4 regions of the Pseudoalteromonas sp. S8-8 genome follow, and region 1 is predicted to be linked to each of the others. Evidence: predicted binding sites of a transcription regulator. Region 1 holds the regulator's gene; each other region holds the start of a gene.

Region 1 (4,221 bases):
ATGGAGCTATATCAACAATTAGGTTTTACGTTTTTTGAAAAACCTATTTTTACTTTATATAACGAAAAGCAAACGTGGCAAATAAATGCAGACGAAGCAACATTATACGAAGACAAACAATTAATTTTAGAAGGCAATGTGGTTGCCAAAAACTTAACCGATAACGCCATGATAGACAAAATCAATGCTGATAATATTCAGGTAGATATAAAACTATTAACAATGCGTTCGGAGCAACCCGTTATCATCACTGGACCCAATTTAAAAATCACTGGTAAAGGCCTAGAAGCCGACTTAAAAACCGAAGTGATAAAACTAATTAACCATACGCGAACCATATATTATGACCAATAAAATATTAAAATCACTTATTATTCCTACACTTATACTAGCGTTTAATAGTAGTGCTGCAGAGCAAAACACGCAACCGGCTGCAAATCAAATTTCAATAAGCGCCGATAAGCAAGAAGGCCAATTAAAAGCTAATGTCGGGATTTTTGAGAAAAACGTTGAAATTATTCACGGTAACCGCCGTATCACAGCCGACCGCTTAGAAGTACATAAACGCGATGAACTTGGTGATAATAAACAATTATTAATTGCTACAGGTAGCCCTGCGCACTTTGAAGAAAAGCAATCAGATGGCACGACTATGAGCGCCAGTGCTGACGAAGTACGTTATGATGTATCTAAGCGTTTTTTAACGCTTGTTGGTAATGCACAAGTATCGCAAGCGGGACAAAAAATAAATGCTAAAAGCATTACCTACGATATAGAGCAGCAGCTAATCAGTGCCGAAAAAGATGAAAACTCAACTGACCGCGTTCACACAATTTTAGTGCCAATCGAGACTAAAAAAAGTAAAAAAAGCGACAAAGGTCAACCATGAGCACATTAAAAGCAGAGCTATTAGCAAAGAGCTATAAAGGCCGTGAAGTTGTAAAAAACGTCGGCCTTGAAGTCAAAGCTGGCAGTATTGTTGGCTTACTTGGCCCTAACGGCGCAGGTAAAACCACCACGTTTTATATGATAGTAGGACTTGTACCTAGCGACAAAGGTAAAATATCGATAGACGATAACGATATTACTCTTTTACCTATGCATAGTCGTGCTAGATTAGGCATTGGCTACTTACCGCAAGAGTCTTCAATATTCAGAAAGCTGACTGTTTATCAAAACTTAATGGCCATTTTAGAAACGCGCAAAGAGTTAAATAAACAAGCTAGAGAAGACACTCTCGATAAATTATTAGATGAATTTAGCATACAACACATTCGTGATAGCCAAGGTATGGCGTTGTCGGGTGGCGAACGTCGTCGTGTGGAAATAGCACGTGCGCTGGCAGCAGATCCTAAATTTATATTACTGGATGAACCATTTGCAGGTGTTGACCCGATTTCGGTATTAGATATAAAGAAAATAATAGAACATCTTAAAAATCGTGGGATTGGTGTATTAATTACCGATCATAACGTAAGAGAAACCCTTGATGTTTGTGAAAAAGCCTACATTGTTTCTCATGGGGAGCTGATTGCATCAGGTACTCCAGAACACGTATTAAATGATAAAACAGTACGCGATGTTTACTTAGGCGAGCAATTTAGGCTGTAACATTTACGCCATGTCTTTAAGCATCTGCTAGTATTAATTATAACAACATAAAAGGATTGTTAGAGATACATGAGGCAATCACTACAGCTGCGCATGGGCCAGCAACTTACAATGACTCCACAGTTGCAACAAGCTATTCGTTTGTTGCAACTCAGTACATTGGATCTCCAGCAAGAAATACAAGAAGCTCTCGACAGCAACCCGCTATTAGAGGTTGAAGAAGCAGACTATTCAGAAGACGCTGCTGGTAAAAACGAGCAAAAAGCAGATACAGATGACATAACTGTTAGCGCATCTGCCGATGATGCTCCAAGCGAATACGAACAAGATAGTGGTGAAGCACTTGCAAAAGACACGCTAAGTGACGACATGGCTATGGATGTTAGTTGGGATGAGTACATGAGTGCCGCCCCAGCAGCATCATCGGGTCCGATGCCTGAAGACGAATCAATATACCAAGGCGCCTCTACTGAAACGCTCCATGAGTATTTAATGTGGCAGTTACAACTAACGCCATTTAGCCCTACAGACGAAGCGATTGCTATTGCTATTGTAGAAGCCGTCGATGATTCAGGTATTTTAACACTAAGCTGCGAAGAGATTTTAGAAAGCTTCAATCAAGAAAACGAAGATGATAACGAAGTCGAACTTGATGAAATTGAAGCTGTATTAAAACGCATCCAACTGTTTGATCCTGTTGGTATTGCTGCGCGTAGCCTACAAGAGTGTTTATGTATTCAGCTTAACCAGTTTGATAAAGAAACACCTTACATTAATGAAACAAAAATGATTTTAACCGAGCATATTGATTTATTAGCTGCTCGTGACTATCGTACATTAATGAAGAAAACTAAGCTCAAAGAAGAAGAGCTTAAAGAAGTAATGACATTAATACATACTCTAAGCCCTAAACCTGCAGATACTATTGTAAGAGAAGAATCTGAGTATGTTATTCCTGATGTGTCAGTTAAAAAAATTAAAGGCCGCTGGGTTGTTGAGTTAAACCCAGACAGCATGCCTAAAATTCGTGTTAATAGCCAATACGCGGCAATGTCTCGCACTGTAAAATCCAGTGGTGACAGCCAGTTTATTCGCTCGCATTTACAAGAAGCTAAATGGTTTATTAAAAGCTTAGAAAGTAGAAACGACACGCTATTAAAAGTAACAAATTGTATTGTTAAGCAACAACAAGGCTTTTTTGAACACGGTCCTGAAGCCATGAAACCAATGGTTTTAAATGATGTTGCTGAAATGGTAGAAATGCACGAATCAACAATTTCGCGCGTAACAACCCAAAAGTATATGCACACACCCCGTGGTATATTTGAGCTTAAATACTTTTTCTCAAGCCATGTAAGCACCGAAAACGGTGGTGAATGTTCATCTACAGCAATCCGTGCGCTTATCCGAAAATTAATCGCAGCAGAAAACTCAGCAAAACCATTGAGTGATAGCAAAATAGCGGATATATTGGCTGAGCAAGGAATTAAAGTAGCGAGACGTACAATCGCAAAATACCGCGAATCTCTGGCTATTCCACCGTCAAATCAACGTAAAAGTTTGATTTAAGACGCAAAAAAAGAGGGTAATGCTTATGCAACTAAACTTAACTGGTCGTCACGTAGAATTAACCGATTCACTAAGAGACTATATTAATACCAAATTTGCGAAGCTAGAAAGACACTCTGATCATATTAATAATGTTCATGTCATTCTCGATGTAGAAAAATTAAATCAAAAAGCAGAAGCCACCATACACGTAAGCGGTGCTGAGTTATTTGCCTCTACAGAACATCAAGATATGTATGCCGCCATTGACTCGTTGATCGACAAGCTCGATCGACAAGTAATTAAACACAAAGAGAAGCTTGCTCGACACTAATATGATGAAATTAAGCTCACTTATATGCCAGGACTGCAGCAAAGCTGCGGTCCTTTTTAATAGCAAAAAAAGAATTTTAGAGTTCATTAGCGAACTTGCTCACGACAAACTTCCGTATTTACCGCAACAAGATATTCTTAATGCTTTAATGAGCAGAGAAAAATTGGGTAGTACAGGTATAGGGCGTGGCATTGCCATTCCTCATGGAAGAATGAGCGGTGCAGAAGAGCCTTTGGCTTTAGTACTCGTTAGCGAAACTCCAATAAATTTTGATGCAATCGATAATCGCCCTGTTGATATTTTCGTCGCACTCATCGTACCAGATGGCGATAACCAGCAGCACTTAAAGACTCTAGCAACCATTGCTGATAAACTAAACAACAAAGATTTTTGTAAACAGTTACGCAGTGCAAAATCAGATACTGAGCTTTACCAAGTTATTGTCAATCAATCATAGTTTTATAAAGGGTGTTAAATGGAGTTAATTATCATAAGCGGCCGTTCTGGTTCTGGAAAGTCGGTTGCTTTACGCATTGTAGAAGATTTAGGTTATTATTGCGTAGATAATATTCCAGTTAACTTGCTTCCTTCATTAGTTCGCAGTGTGTCTGATAGCTACGATAAAATTGCTGTTAGCATTGATGTACGGAACATCCCTAAACAACAAGATGAATTTAACGATATTCTTGAATACTTGCCAGGCTTTGCAAACCCTACGTTATTTTATT
Region 2 (4,221 bases), on a different contig from region 1:
GTTGCTTATACATTGATTGAGCAGATTTATTGAAAACGTGTTTAACGGAATCATCACCTAACCTTTGTCTCGCTTGTACCATCGCACTTGGAGCAACGAGTTGGTTCTTGCCAGGTAACATGATATCTAGCTTATTAGCGATATTCCAAACCGATTCTTTTCGAAACAATGCCATGCCAATAACTGACCACAAAACGGCCTCAAGCGGTAACCTTCGCTTACGAACGGTTGCAATCCCAGCTTGTTGAAAACCTTGTTCAATGATTTCAGGGTCAAGAATTTCTGATAATTTTTCAAAGGTATGGTATCGGCTGCTTTCTTCAAGTGTTGCTTGCAGTGCTTGTTCTATATTCACAAAAAAATCCGTAGTTAGTTTCCTAACTACGGATTTTGCATGATCGTTTGGATCGGTCAATCGGTCATTTTCTTAACTGATCGGCATTAGGCCGTAAGGCCCTTTTTTTGGTTTTATATTGGGCTGTTTTATTTAGAAATCAAACTTATTGAATAATCATCGTATTGCTTAATATTATTCATTACACTCATTAAAGTATTATGTGTACTGTTTTCGTCTGCGGTTATAAGTACCGAACTTATTTCATATTTAGCCGCGAACATCGCTAAATTAGTCGCAACTTGCTCTAAATCAATTAACCTCCCCGAAAAATATATTCCGTTACTTTCATCAATTCTAAATAAAGCATTTTTAACAGGCTTATCTATTTGAGGGCTGTCGAGTGGTCGGTTTAATTCAATAGCCACAGGTTTTACAAAAGATGTAGTTACAATAAAGAAAATTAGTAAAATGAACACTATGTCTAACATCGGGGTCATATCTACATCAGCATTATTTTGTAGTTTGGTTAGTTTGTTTTTTATATTGGACCTTACTTTTAATTAAATGCTGCGGCGCCACAGCAAGGTTTTAGGTACATATTAACAAAATTAGCACAGCAAAAATAAAGCGTGGTTAAATAAATATTCTAATAACATTAAATATTTGTATTAATTATGTATTTAAAATGTGGTGAAATAAGGTGGTGTTTATACCGTTCTGCTTATATATGGGGTCTATTTAGTATCGTTATAATGTAATGCAATTTGTTAAATTGCTTAAAAAACTATGTAGATTGGTATTAGAGGCAATAAAAAACCCAGCTCGAGGCTGGGTTCTAGTTATGCACTATGTCAGCTTAATGCTTTTGCATACGGCTCATTTCTGCATGGCAGCTTTGCATTGTTAATAATGTTTTAGCCAGTGCAGCTTCGCAGTCAGCTGGTTGCGGTTTATCCATTGCTGCTTTAATTTCTTCAAGGGTTTTATCTTCTACCTCTTCAAGCTCTTTTACATACGTGCTGTCGTTGTGTGAGGTGAAAGTAGTCAATAGGGCTGTGTACGCACGTCGTGCTTCAACTGCGAAAGATGAGCCATCTTCGCGTTCGCCTTTTTCATTAATTGCATATGGCTGCAAGCGCTCAACACTCACTTTTCGGGCATCTATCATACGCTGAAAAAGTGCACCAATAGCAGGGTCTTCAACTTTTTCCTGTGCTTTTTGATAAAAATCGATGCCGCTGTTCATAACTTGAATGATGTCAGTAATATGATTTACTTCTGATCCTTGATGGGTGTTCATAATGACCTCTTTAATTAAATGAATGTATAGTTCAATTTAATAAAAGCAATGTATGTTCCACGTTTCAATGGTTGTGTAGTTATTTGATTTTATTGGTTTAATTTTGTTTCAGTAAGATGCTAAGTTAACAGGCAAAAAATTAACCTAGCAATTTTTACATTATATTGTGTAATAAAGTTATTTTAGCTCTTCAGCTACTTCAGCTACTTTTTGACGTAACCAAATGTGACTCGCATCGCGATGTAACAGTGGGCTCCAAATCATATCAAGCTCAAAAGGAGGGATTGGAAATGGTGGCTCTAAAATTTTAAGCCCCGGATCATCTAAATATATATTTGCGGCTTTTGAAGGAAGGGTCGCAATTAAATTTTTCTCTTTAGCTAAATGAATTGCCACATGGTAGTTACGCGTAAAAGTGGCAATATTACGATGCTTACCAAAGTGCGCAAGTGCTTCGTCAACCCAGCCAAGTTTTTGCACATCTTTAGGGTCCATGCCTACACCTACACCAAAACCTGTTTTGCTTACCCATATATGGCGCGCTTTTAAATAGCTGTCGAGACTAAAGTTTTCAATTATAGGATTATCGGCTTTTACTAAGCAGCAAAAACTATCTTTCCAAATACGTTTATGATGAAAAGACTGCGGTAAGTTTTCAAAACGGTTGATTGCCATATCTACTTTACCGTTTTCTACATCATGAAAGGTGACATCACTTGGTGTGAGTATATCTAAAGTAGTATCGGGGGCTTCTTCGTGCAATTTACTTAAAAGCTTTGGTGCTAATGTACTTGCAGCGTAATCACTGGCCATTATTCTAAACACACGCTTACTCTGGCTTGCCTCAAATTCTCGATTAGGAGCTAGAGTTTCTTCAAGGGTCATTAATATGCCACGAATAACGGGTTGTAACTCCAAAGCACGCTCGGTAGGCACCATACCATCGCTGGTACGAACTAAAATAGGGTCGTTAAATAAGTTACGAAGACGTTTAAGGCCATTACTCATTGCAGGTTGAGTTATACTCAATTGATTAGCAGCGCGTGTTACGTTGCATTCTCGAAGCAATGTATCGAGGTAAACGAGTAAATTTAAATCTATTTTACTTATATTCATTGTGTGTGTCCTTTAGCGCTTACCAGTGGTGAATAAAGCGCTGTGCTGTCGGGTATGGGTAAATATGACTTACCTGACCATTTTTTATATTTTGTTGTGCCTGCTTCCAAAAGCTAACATCTATAAGCTCAGGATGAGTGCTGAGTAAAAACTTCTTATACATAGGGTTTGGCATTACAAATGTACAAAGTTGCTCAGGAAATACGTCCTGTGGTGCAACAGAGTAACTTTGTTCATCCATTAAATAGTCGTCATAGCTCTTTGCTTTTGGTAATGCTCTAAAGTTCATATCGGTTAGATATTGAACTTCATCGTAATCGTAAAAAATAATACGTTTGTGCTTACTTACACCAAAGTTTTTTAAGAGCATATCACCAGGGAATATATTAACAGCAATCATTTCTTTTAGGGCTTGCCCATATTCTTCAATCGCGTCGGCGACACTTTCTTCATCAGCATTTTCTAAAAACAAGTTAAGAGGTGTCATTCGCCGTTCAATATACAAATGCTTGATGATCAACCAATCGCCCTCAATTACCATTGATGAGCCAATTGTTTTATGTAATTGCGCAAGTAAATTACTATCAAAACGCGCCAAAGGAAATACGACGTTAGAATACTCTATGGTATCGGCCATTCTCCCAACGCGATCATGGTTTTTTACCAGTTGATAGCGCTTTAATACGGTATCACGGCCGAAGGGTTTACTCTCACCAAATTTGTCTTTTATTACTTTAAAAACATAACCAAATGAGGGGAGAGTAAATACCATCATCACCATACCGGGAGTCCCCGGTGCAATTGTAAACTCATCACTAGAGTGAGATAAGTGATTTAAAAACTCTCGGTAAAACTCAGTTTTCCCCTGCTTATGAAAACCCACTGCGTTATAGAGCTCAGCAAGTGTTTTGTTTGGCATAAGTTGATTTAAAAACCGGACAAGTGCTGACGGTGCGTGAGTTTCTACCATAAAATAAGCGCGGGCAAAGCCAAAAATAACACGCATTTGAGATGACTTAGTTAAAAGTGCGTCTAAATATAATCCGTTATCTTCATCGTGTAATACAGCGATTATAAAGGGCTGAACCCCACTTTTTGAAACAACACGACCAACAATATAGGCTGCTTTATTTCGATAAAAAGGCGTGTGTAAAATATCAAAGCGCATTTGCCAAGGTTGGTGATGTGTATCGGGGGCTTGTTTATAAAAAGCTTTAACAAGGAGGCGAATATCACGCTCTAAATTTACAAATGGGGCCTTAAAATCAAAATGACTAATAATGCGTTTTATTGTTGGTTTGAGGCCATCAACTACTGGAAAGTATGTTCTATATTCGGCCTCAACAGGCACTGAAGGAGCATCTTTTAAGGTTGCTTCTACAAATATAAAGTCATTATGAAAATAGCGCCTATGGTACAGCCGGCAAAATACAGAGTTATAAAAAGTTTCGGCGAGCTCTGCTTGGGG
Region 3 (4,221 bases), on a different contig from region 1:
CTAGTTACATAAACAGTGCCGGTATTTTCACGAATAGTCTGGTTATGATCAGGTGAGGAAATAGCAATACTAAAGGCCGCTTGTTGAGGCTGAGGTTGCTCGTCAAAAATGTCAGTATTTGTTGCAGGCATATTAAGATCTTGGCTGGTGAGTTTTACCTCTTGGGCCCCTTTATGAGGGGTGTCTGAGAACACTAATACGCCATTTTTATCTTTCCAAGCGTATATTTTTGTTTCACCGGCATAACCATAATTACTTAATCCTAAAGTAATTAATAGTAATAAAATCTTGTTATTCACTCTGCAGCCCTGCATTTTTATCGGTAACTTAACTTTAGTGGAGATTGACTAATTTTACCATTAAAAAAGCCCGCAAAGCGGGCTTGAGAACACACATATTTTTTACAGCTTAATTAACAGCTGTAGTACATTTCAAACTCAACTGGATGAGTTGTCATGTTAAGCTTTTCAACTTCTTTAGACTTAAGTTCGATGTAAGCATCGATTAAGTCATCAGTGAATACGCCACCTTGAGTTAAGAATTCACGGTCTGCGCTAAGTGCAGATAGTGCTTCGTCAAGTGATGCTGCAACAGTTGGAATTTCTGCTGCTTCTTCAGCTGGTAAGTCGTATAAATCTTTATCCATAGCATCGCCAGGATGGATCTTGTTTTTGATACCATCAAGGCCAGCCATAAGCATTGCTGAGAAAGCAAGGTATGGGTTAGCAGTTGGATCCGGGAAGCGTACTTCAATACGACGACCTTTTTCAGATGGAACCACTGGGATACGGATTGATGCAGAACGGTTACGTGCAGAGTATGCAAGCATAACTGGTGCTTCAAAACCTGGTACTAAACGTTTGTACGAGTTAGTAGACGCATTTGCAAAAGCGTTAATTGCTTTAGCATGCTTGATGATGCCGCCAATGTAGTAAAGTGCATCTTCAGAAAGACCGCCGTACTTATCACCAGCAAAAAGGTTTACACCATCTTTAGCAAGTGACTGGTGACAATGCATACCAGAACCGTTATCACCAACAACTGGCTTAGGCATAAACGTTGCTGTTTTACCGTATAAGTGAGCCATGTTATGGATAACATATTTCATTTCTTGAATTTCATCCGCTTTTAATACCATTGTATTAAAGCGAGTAGCGATTTCGTTTTGACCTGCTGTTGCTACTTCGTGGTGATGTGCTTCTACTACTTGGCCCATTTCTTCTAGAACTAGACACGTAGCTGAACGCCAATCTTGGAAGTCATCAACTGGAGCAACTGGGAAGTAACCGCCTTTAACACCTGGACGATGACCAGTGTTGCCATCTGCATATTCTTTATCTGAGTTCCAAGCAGCTTGCTTAGAATCAATTTTGTACATAGATCCAGACATATCTGATTTGTATTTAACATCGTCAAATACGAAAAATTCTGGCTCAGGGCCAAATAAAACAGTGTCTGCAATGCCTGTAGATTTCATGTAATCTTCAGCGCGCTTAGCAACAGAACGCGGGTCGCGCTCATAGCCTTGTAGTGTAGAAGGCTCTACTACGTCACAACGTAAAATTAATGTCGCTTCTTCAGTGAAAGGGTCTAGTTTGATTGACTCAGGAACTGGCATTAATACCATGTCTGATTCGTTTATGCCTTTCCAGCCTGCAATTGAAGAACCGTCGAACATTTTACCGTCTTCGAAAAAATCTTCATCAACTTGGTGATGAGGGATCGATACATGTTGTTCTTTACCCTTAGTGTCAGTAAAGCGTAAATCAATGAACTTGACGTCATTTTCTTTAATAAAATCTAAAACCGATTGTGACATGTGTCCTCCAACTATTGGGTTTTGTTATTGCTGCATAATTGCTTTGGTATTTACTAAGCTGATTTTGTGCCATTATTGTAACTGGCTGTTTATAAATTAAAAAAATATCATTGCATCAAAATGGAATATACAAACGCACCATATTGGTGCGTAAATATTCCATTTTAGTGCAAAATTTACAGAGCGTAATTTGTTGTTAATTTAATCAGCTGAAATTAGCATAACCTAAATGCAAAAGAGTAACAAAAAGATCGGAAAAATAGTCAAAAAGACTGTTTTTCAAAAAAATATTGAAATTTAATTCATATAATTGTCATATATAAAACAGATACTTAGTAAAAGTATTGAGAAAGTTTTAAAATATGTATTGGATAAACTTTCATCCATGTCATTAATGAGGGATAATATGCGCCCTTTTAAATCCTATGCTGGGACATCTCGCGAAAGCGTGGATGAGTGCGTAGATCTTGCAGGATCATTGAGAATTTAATTTCTCTGAGTAAATATATGAGCATCGAAAAGTTAAGAAATATAGCGATTATCGCGCACGTTGACCACGGTAAAACAACTCTGGTTGACAAACTACTTGAGCAATCAGGTACATTAGAAACACGCGGCGGTAACGAAGAGCGCGTGATGGACTCAAACGACATTGAGAAAGAACGTGGTATTACCATTTTGGCTAAAAACACAGCCATCTCTTGGAACGACTACCATATCAATATCGTAGATACTCCGGGACACGCCGATTTCGGTGGTGAAGTTGAACGCGTACTTTCGATGGCTGACTCAGTATTATTACTTGTTGATGCTCAAGAAGGTCCAATGCCACAAACGCGTTTCGTTACGCAAAAGGCATTCGCGCAAGGCTTAAAGCCAATCGTAGTTATCAATAAAATTGATAAGCCAGGTTCACGTCCTGATTGGGTTATGGATCAAATCTTTGATTTATTTGACAACCTTGGCGCAACTGACGAACAGTTAGATTTTAAAGTAATCTACGCTTCAGCTATCAACGGCTGGGCAACACTAGATTTAGACGAGCCATCAGACAACATGGAACCTATGTTCAAGATGATCGTTGACGAAGTATCACCACCGGATGCAGATCCTGAAGGTGACTTCCAAATGCAAATTTCTCAACTAGATTACAACTCTTATGTTGGTGTAGTTGGTATTGGTCGTATTAAACGTGGTTCTGTTGCTCCTAACCAACAAGTTACTATTATCAGTGCTGATGGCACTACACGTAATGGTAAAATTGGCGCAGTACAAAGCTACCTAGGTCTTGAACGTATCGAAACTGATAGAGCTTACGCTGGTAACATCGTAACTGTAACAGGTATTGGTGAGCTTAAGATTTCTGATACAGTTTGTTTCCCAGGAAACGTTGAAGCATTACCACCACTAAGTGTTGATGAGCCAACTGTAACAATGACATTCTCTGTAAATAACTCACCTTTCTGTGGTAAAGAAGGTAAGTTTGTAACGTCACGTAATATCCGTGAACGTTTAGACAAAGAATTAGTACACAACGTAGCACTTCGCGTTGAAGATACTGGTAGCCCAGATAGCTTCCGTGTTTCTGGTCGTGGTGAATTACACCTAGGTATCTTAATCGAGAACATGCGTCGTGAAGGTTACGAGCTTTCAGTTTCTCGTCCGGAAGTTATCTTACGTACTGTAGATGGCGTTCTAGAAGAACCGTTTGAAACAGTTACTATTGACTGTCAAGACGAGCATCAGGGTTCTGTTATGGAACAAGTTGGCCTACGTAAAGGTGAGCTTACTAACATGACTCCAGATGGCAAAGGCCGTATGCGTTTAGATTTCATGATCCCTAGCCGTGGTTTAATTGGTTTCCAAACTGATTTCATGACGCTTACTTCGGGTTCTGGTCTTATGTACCATACGTTCGATCATTACGGTCCTCACAAAGGTGGCGACATCGGTGTTCGTAAGAACGGCGTAATGATTGCAAATGCAACTGGTAAAGCACTTACTAACGCATTATTCAACTTACAAGAACGCGGCCGTTTATTCATCGGTCACGGTGTTGAAGTATACGAAGGTATGGTTATCGGTATTCATAACCGTGATAACGACCTTACAGTTAACGCCCTTAAAGGCAAGCAGTTAACTAACGTACGTGCATCTGGTACTGATGAAGCGCAAACGCTTTCTCCACACCTTAACTACTCACTTGAGCAAGCGCTTGAGTTCATCGATGATGACGAGCTAGTTGAAGTAACTCCACTAAACATTCGTATTCGTAAGCGTTACCTTACAGAAAACGAACGTAAACGTGCAGGTCGTGGACCTAAAGCATAATCTATTAATTTAGAATTATGATTTTAAAAGCCGCTGTATTGAAAAATACAGCGGCTTTTTTGTGTTTTGAA
Region 4 (4,221 bases), on a different contig from region 1:
AAACCGACGCAAGCTTAGACCCCGTTATTGGATTAGGTGGTCTACCTGTAAATATAGGTGGCGATAGTATTCAGTTTGGTATTGGTAGTGATTCGTCGTTTACAGGCGATTCAAAATCAAACCAATCAAACAGCTTAGTGGGCGATATTTCGGTTAATGTAATGCGCGTTTTACCTAACGGTAATTTAGTTATACGCGGCGAAAAATGGCTAACGCTTAATACCGGCGAAGAGTTTATTCGTTTAGAAGGGCTAGTACGCCCTCAAGACGTAAGCGCCGATAATACGGTTGAATCAAATCGTATTGCTAATGCACGTATTCAATACTCAGGTAAAGGGCAAACGCAAGAAGCGCAAAGTCCTGGTTGGCTTACACGTTTCTTTAGCAGTTCGCTGTTTCCATTTTAGAGGGTAACAACATGAATAGCCTTAAAGCTTTATGTTTAGTTGTGTTATTAGGTTGGCAGTTTACTGCCAGTGCTGAGCGCATAAAAGATGTGTCTATGGTTGAAGGCGTACGCTCTAACCAATTAGTTGGTTATGGCTTAGTGGTTGGCTTGCCGGGCACTGGCGAGCAAAACTCATATACACAACAAAGTTTTAGAGGCATGTTGAACAGCTTTGGTATTACGCTACCTTCAACTCAAAGTCCTAAAATTAAAAATGTTGCCGCTGTTGCTGTGCATGCAGAATTACCCGCATTTAGAAAGCCCGGGCAAACAATAGATATTACGGTTTCTTCCATTGGTAGTGCAGGCAGTTTACGTGGTGGCACTTTATTACAAACTTTTTTAAAGGGTGTAGACGGTAACGTGTATGCAATTGCACAAGGTAGTTTAATTGTGGGAGGCCTAGGCGTAGAGGGCCTTGATGGAAGTAGAGTCGTAATTAATACTCCTACAGTTGGACGAATTCCCAATGGCGCAACAGTTGAACGCACCGTAGAAAGCCCGTTTATGCAAGGCGATTACATTACCTTCAACTTAAACCGCCCAGACTTTACAACGGCAAAACGCCTAGAAAAAACAATTAATGACTTAGTCGGCCCAAATAGCGCACAAGCAATTGATTCTGTTTCTATTCGTGTCATAGCACCACGCGATGCATCCCAGCGTGTATCGTACTTATCAACACTCGAAAACTTAGAATTTAAGCCAGCTGACATGGCCGCTAAAATTATAGTTAACTCGCGTACAGGTACTATTGTTATTGGTAAAAATGTAACCCTACAGCCTGCTGCAGTGACCCATGGCGGTTTAACAGTCACCATTGCTGAGCAGCAAAATGTAGTGCAGCCAAATCCGCTAGCAAACGGTGATACAGTTGTCACGCAGCAAAGTATTATTGATGTAAACCAAGACGACTCGCGCGCTTTTGTATTTAACCCAGGGGTAAGTCTTGACGATTTAGTTCGCGCAATTAACGAAGTAGGCGCAGCGCCTGGTGACTTAATGGCTATTTTAGAAGCGCTAAAAGAAGCGGGCGCAATTAATGGTCAGTTGATCGTTATTTAAAAACTAAAGCAAGTAACGTGTCACTCAAAGCTCTATATCTATTAAACAAAGATCTAGAGCTCTTTTATTTACAGTAACTTAAAATTATTATTTTTATCTTCCTTGTTTTATCGGTAGTGGCTCAATTTTTGCATTTTTAACTACATTATTCATTTTGTGTCAAAAAGCCGATGGAAACTAATCACCTCGATAAACAAAACTTTTTTGATTTAGGCAACTTAGATTCACTTCGTAAAGAAGCCTTAACGAGTGGCGATGCATCAACTGATGCTTCCAAAGCTGCGCTCAAAAAAGCGGCCGCACAATTTGAAGCTATTTTTACGCAAATGTTGCTCAAAGGAATGCGCAAAGCTAACGAAGCATTTGAAGATAAAGACAGTCCATTTAATTCAAGTGGCGTAAAGTTTTTTGAAGAAATGCACGATCAGCAACTTTCTACAGAGCTTTCATCAAATGGCTCGTTAGGCCTTGCCGATTTAATTGTTCAGCAGTTATCGCCTGAGTCTAAAAACTTTATGCCAGGCTCTGTGCTTAGAACAACCAACGATATTTTTAGCGATACGCAAGTCGGTTCCGCTCTTCCTCATGAGCAAAAAAATAAGCAACCCGATCTTATCGTTAAGAGTACTAAAGCCGATATTGCTGAGCCTAAAGTCGATACTGCAGAGTCTAAAACCGATAGCCCAACATTTAAAAATGCAGAAGAGTTTGTAAGTTCAGTGTGGGAACACGCTAAAACTGCAGCGCAAAAAATTGGTTTAAACCCAGCGGTAATGGTTGCACAAGCGGCACTTGAAACCGGTTGGGGTAAACACATTATTAATAAAAGTGACGGTGGCAGCTCAAATAACTTATTTAATATTAAGTCGGATAAAAGCTGGGAAGGCGATAAAGCAAGCAAAGTAACGCTTGAGTTTGAGCAAGGCACACCCGTTAAAAAACAAGCCAGCTTTAGAGCCTACGATTCAATTAAAGATAGCGTGAACGACTTTGTTGATTTTTTAACGCAAAACCCACGCTACAAAGAAGCATTACAAAATACAGCAAAACCAAATGACTTTTTAGATTCATTACAAAAAGCAGGTTATGCAACCGATCCAAATTATGCCAGCAAAATAAAAAAAGTGCTCAATAGCAGTCAGCTAAAAGACATTGCGGCAAACGTGATCCGCCAAGGAGTAGAGTAACATGTCGTTTAATTTATTAAACATTGCCAGTTCTGGGGTTAGAGCAAGCTCGGAGCTATTGCAAACGACAAGTAAAAATATTGCCAATGTAAATACCGTAGGCTACGTACGTGAGCGTACTGAATTTACCACTATGGTTGATAACCAAGTAGGGCGAGGCGAAACATACCGATTACTAAACGAGTTTGCTCAGTCACAGCTAAATCGTGACACCTCTAATAAATCGTTTTTCGATCAGTTTATTACTGAGGCAAATAGAGTTGATACTATTTTTTCTGAAGAGTCGAACAACCTTTCGACCGGAATTAACTCTTTATTTAATAACGTGCAAGAAGCGCTAAATCAACCGTCATCTACCGTTGCCCGCTCATTAGTAATGACAGATGCGCAAAGCTTAATTGATCAAATGGATAGGCTTTCGGGCATCGTGCTTGATCAAAAAAGTGTAGTGAACGAGCAGCTCGAAATATTTTCAGATGAAGCAAACTCACTAATTCAAAGTATTAGTACGCTAAATCAAAATATTGCGGCAGTTAATGGCACTAATAATGCCGCAGATGCAAGCTCTACCTATAACGAACGCGATAAAGCAATACGCGACTTATCAGAGCTAATAGACATAGAAACGCTTGATGGTCCAAATGGCGAAAAACTCGTTTTTATGGGCACAGGTGAAGCGGTTGTTATGCAAAATGGCGCATTTAACTTATTTTCGATGACGGGCGACCCCGATCCTAATTTTAAAGAATTCACGCTTGACGTTAATGGTGGCAAAGCAGTGCCGCTTGAAGTTGATGTAAGTAAACTTAAAGGCAAAATTGGCGGCTTACTCGCTTTTAGAGATGACATATTAGTCCCTGCTCAAAACCAAATTGGTCAAATGGGCTTAGCGATAGCCGACGCATTTAACGAGCAAAACAAATTGGGTATGGATGCAACAGGTCAGCTGGGTGGTAATATTTTTAATATTCCTACCGTTGGCGCTTATGCGTATCAAGCTAACACAGGTACTGCCGGTATGACTGCAACAGTAGAGCCAGGTAAGGGCAGTGAACTTCCTGCCAGTGACTTTATTATTACTTATACAGCTAATGCTAATGAAGTAAGTATTCAGCCTATAGATAACAAAGGGGATCCGCTGGGACAGCCTTCACTTGCTGATATATCGACAGGTGTTATTGATTCATCGACTATAACCTCAGGCGAATCATTTGGTCTTCAAGTAAATGTATCTGGGGCAGGTGTTGAGGGTGATCAGTTTCAAATAAAGCTTAATTCAGATGCCGCTTCAAGTATTACACTTGCAACAGGGCGCGCAGAAGATTTAGCACTAGCATCGCCTATTCGTACTGCTAACGATTTAAATAATATAGGTACCGCTACTATTTCAGCGGGAGAAGTAACAAGTGTTACCTCCGGTGGATTTACTTCAACACCAAGCTTAACAAACGGTGAAATAACGCTTGTTAAAACAGGTAATGCTAACGAATATCAAATTACAGATAATAGCGGAACGAGTAC

What was found. Region 1 encodes sigma-54, which starts transcription at its own class of promoters, with help from an activator protein. Its sites were predicted from a motif close to GTTGGCACGNNNNTNGNNT; they were not measured.
Region 2: a site for sigma-54 is predicted at 1,681-1,699, ahead of L659_RS0110020 (ferritin-like domain-containing protein). Genes of this name have one in related genera too.
Region 3: a site for sigma-54 is predicted at 1,875-1,893, ahead of glnA (glutamate--ammonia ligase). Genes of this name have one in related genera too.
Region 4: a site for sigma-54 is predicted at 1,629-1,647, ahead of flgJ (flagellar assembly peptidoglycan hydrolase FlgJ). Genes of this name have one in related genera too.

The regions. Positions count from the first base shown of each region.
Region 1 is NZ_AUTR01000026.1:14,680-18,900, reverse strand. Features, by position in the region: gene lptC (LPS export ABC transporter periplasmic protein LptC) at 1-354, shown strand, start outside; gene lptA (lipopolysaccharide transport periplasmic protein LptA) at 344-889, shown strand; gene lptB (LPS export ABC transporter ATP-binding protein) at 886-1,611, shown strand; gene L659_RS0108080 (RNA polymerase factor sigma-54) at 1,681-3,180, shown strand; gene hpf (ribosome hibernation promoting factor) at 3,206-3,493, shown strand; gene ptsN (PTS IIA-like nitrogen regulatory protein PtsN) at 3,498-3,950, shown strand; gene rapZ (RNase adapter RapZ) at 3,969-4,221, shown strand, end outside.
Region 2 is NZ_AUTR01000034.1:4,781-9,001, reverse strand. Features, by position in the region: gene L659_RS0110030 (IS4 family transposase) at 1-355, opposite strand, end outside; gene L659_RS0110025 (ExbD/TolR family protein) at 484-879, opposite strand; gene L659_RS0110020 (ferritin-like domain-containing protein) at 1,194-1,637, opposite strand; gene L659_RS0110015 (LysR family transcriptional regulator) at 1,815-2,753, opposite strand; gene aceK (bifunctional isocitrate dehydrogenase kinase/phosphatase) at 2,773-4,221, opposite strand, start outside.
Region 3 is NZ_AUTR01000011.1:51,510-55,730, forward strand. Features, by position in the region: gene L659_RS0102855 (DUF4124 domain-containing protein) at 1-299, opposite strand, end outside; gene glnA (glutamate--ammonia ligase) at 413-1,819, opposite strand; gene typA (translational GTPase TypA) at 2,327-4,150, shown strand.
Region 4 is NZ_AUTR01000022.1:60,826-65,046, reverse strand. Features, by position in the region: gene flgH (flagellar basal body L-ring protein FlgH) at 1-407, shown strand, start outside; gene L659_RS0106310 (flagellar basal body P-ring protein FlgI) at 419-1,513, shown strand; gene flgJ (flagellar assembly peptidoglycan hydrolase FlgJ) at 1,684-2,700, shown strand; gene flgK (flagellar hook-associated protein FlgK) at 2,702-4,221, shown strand, end outside.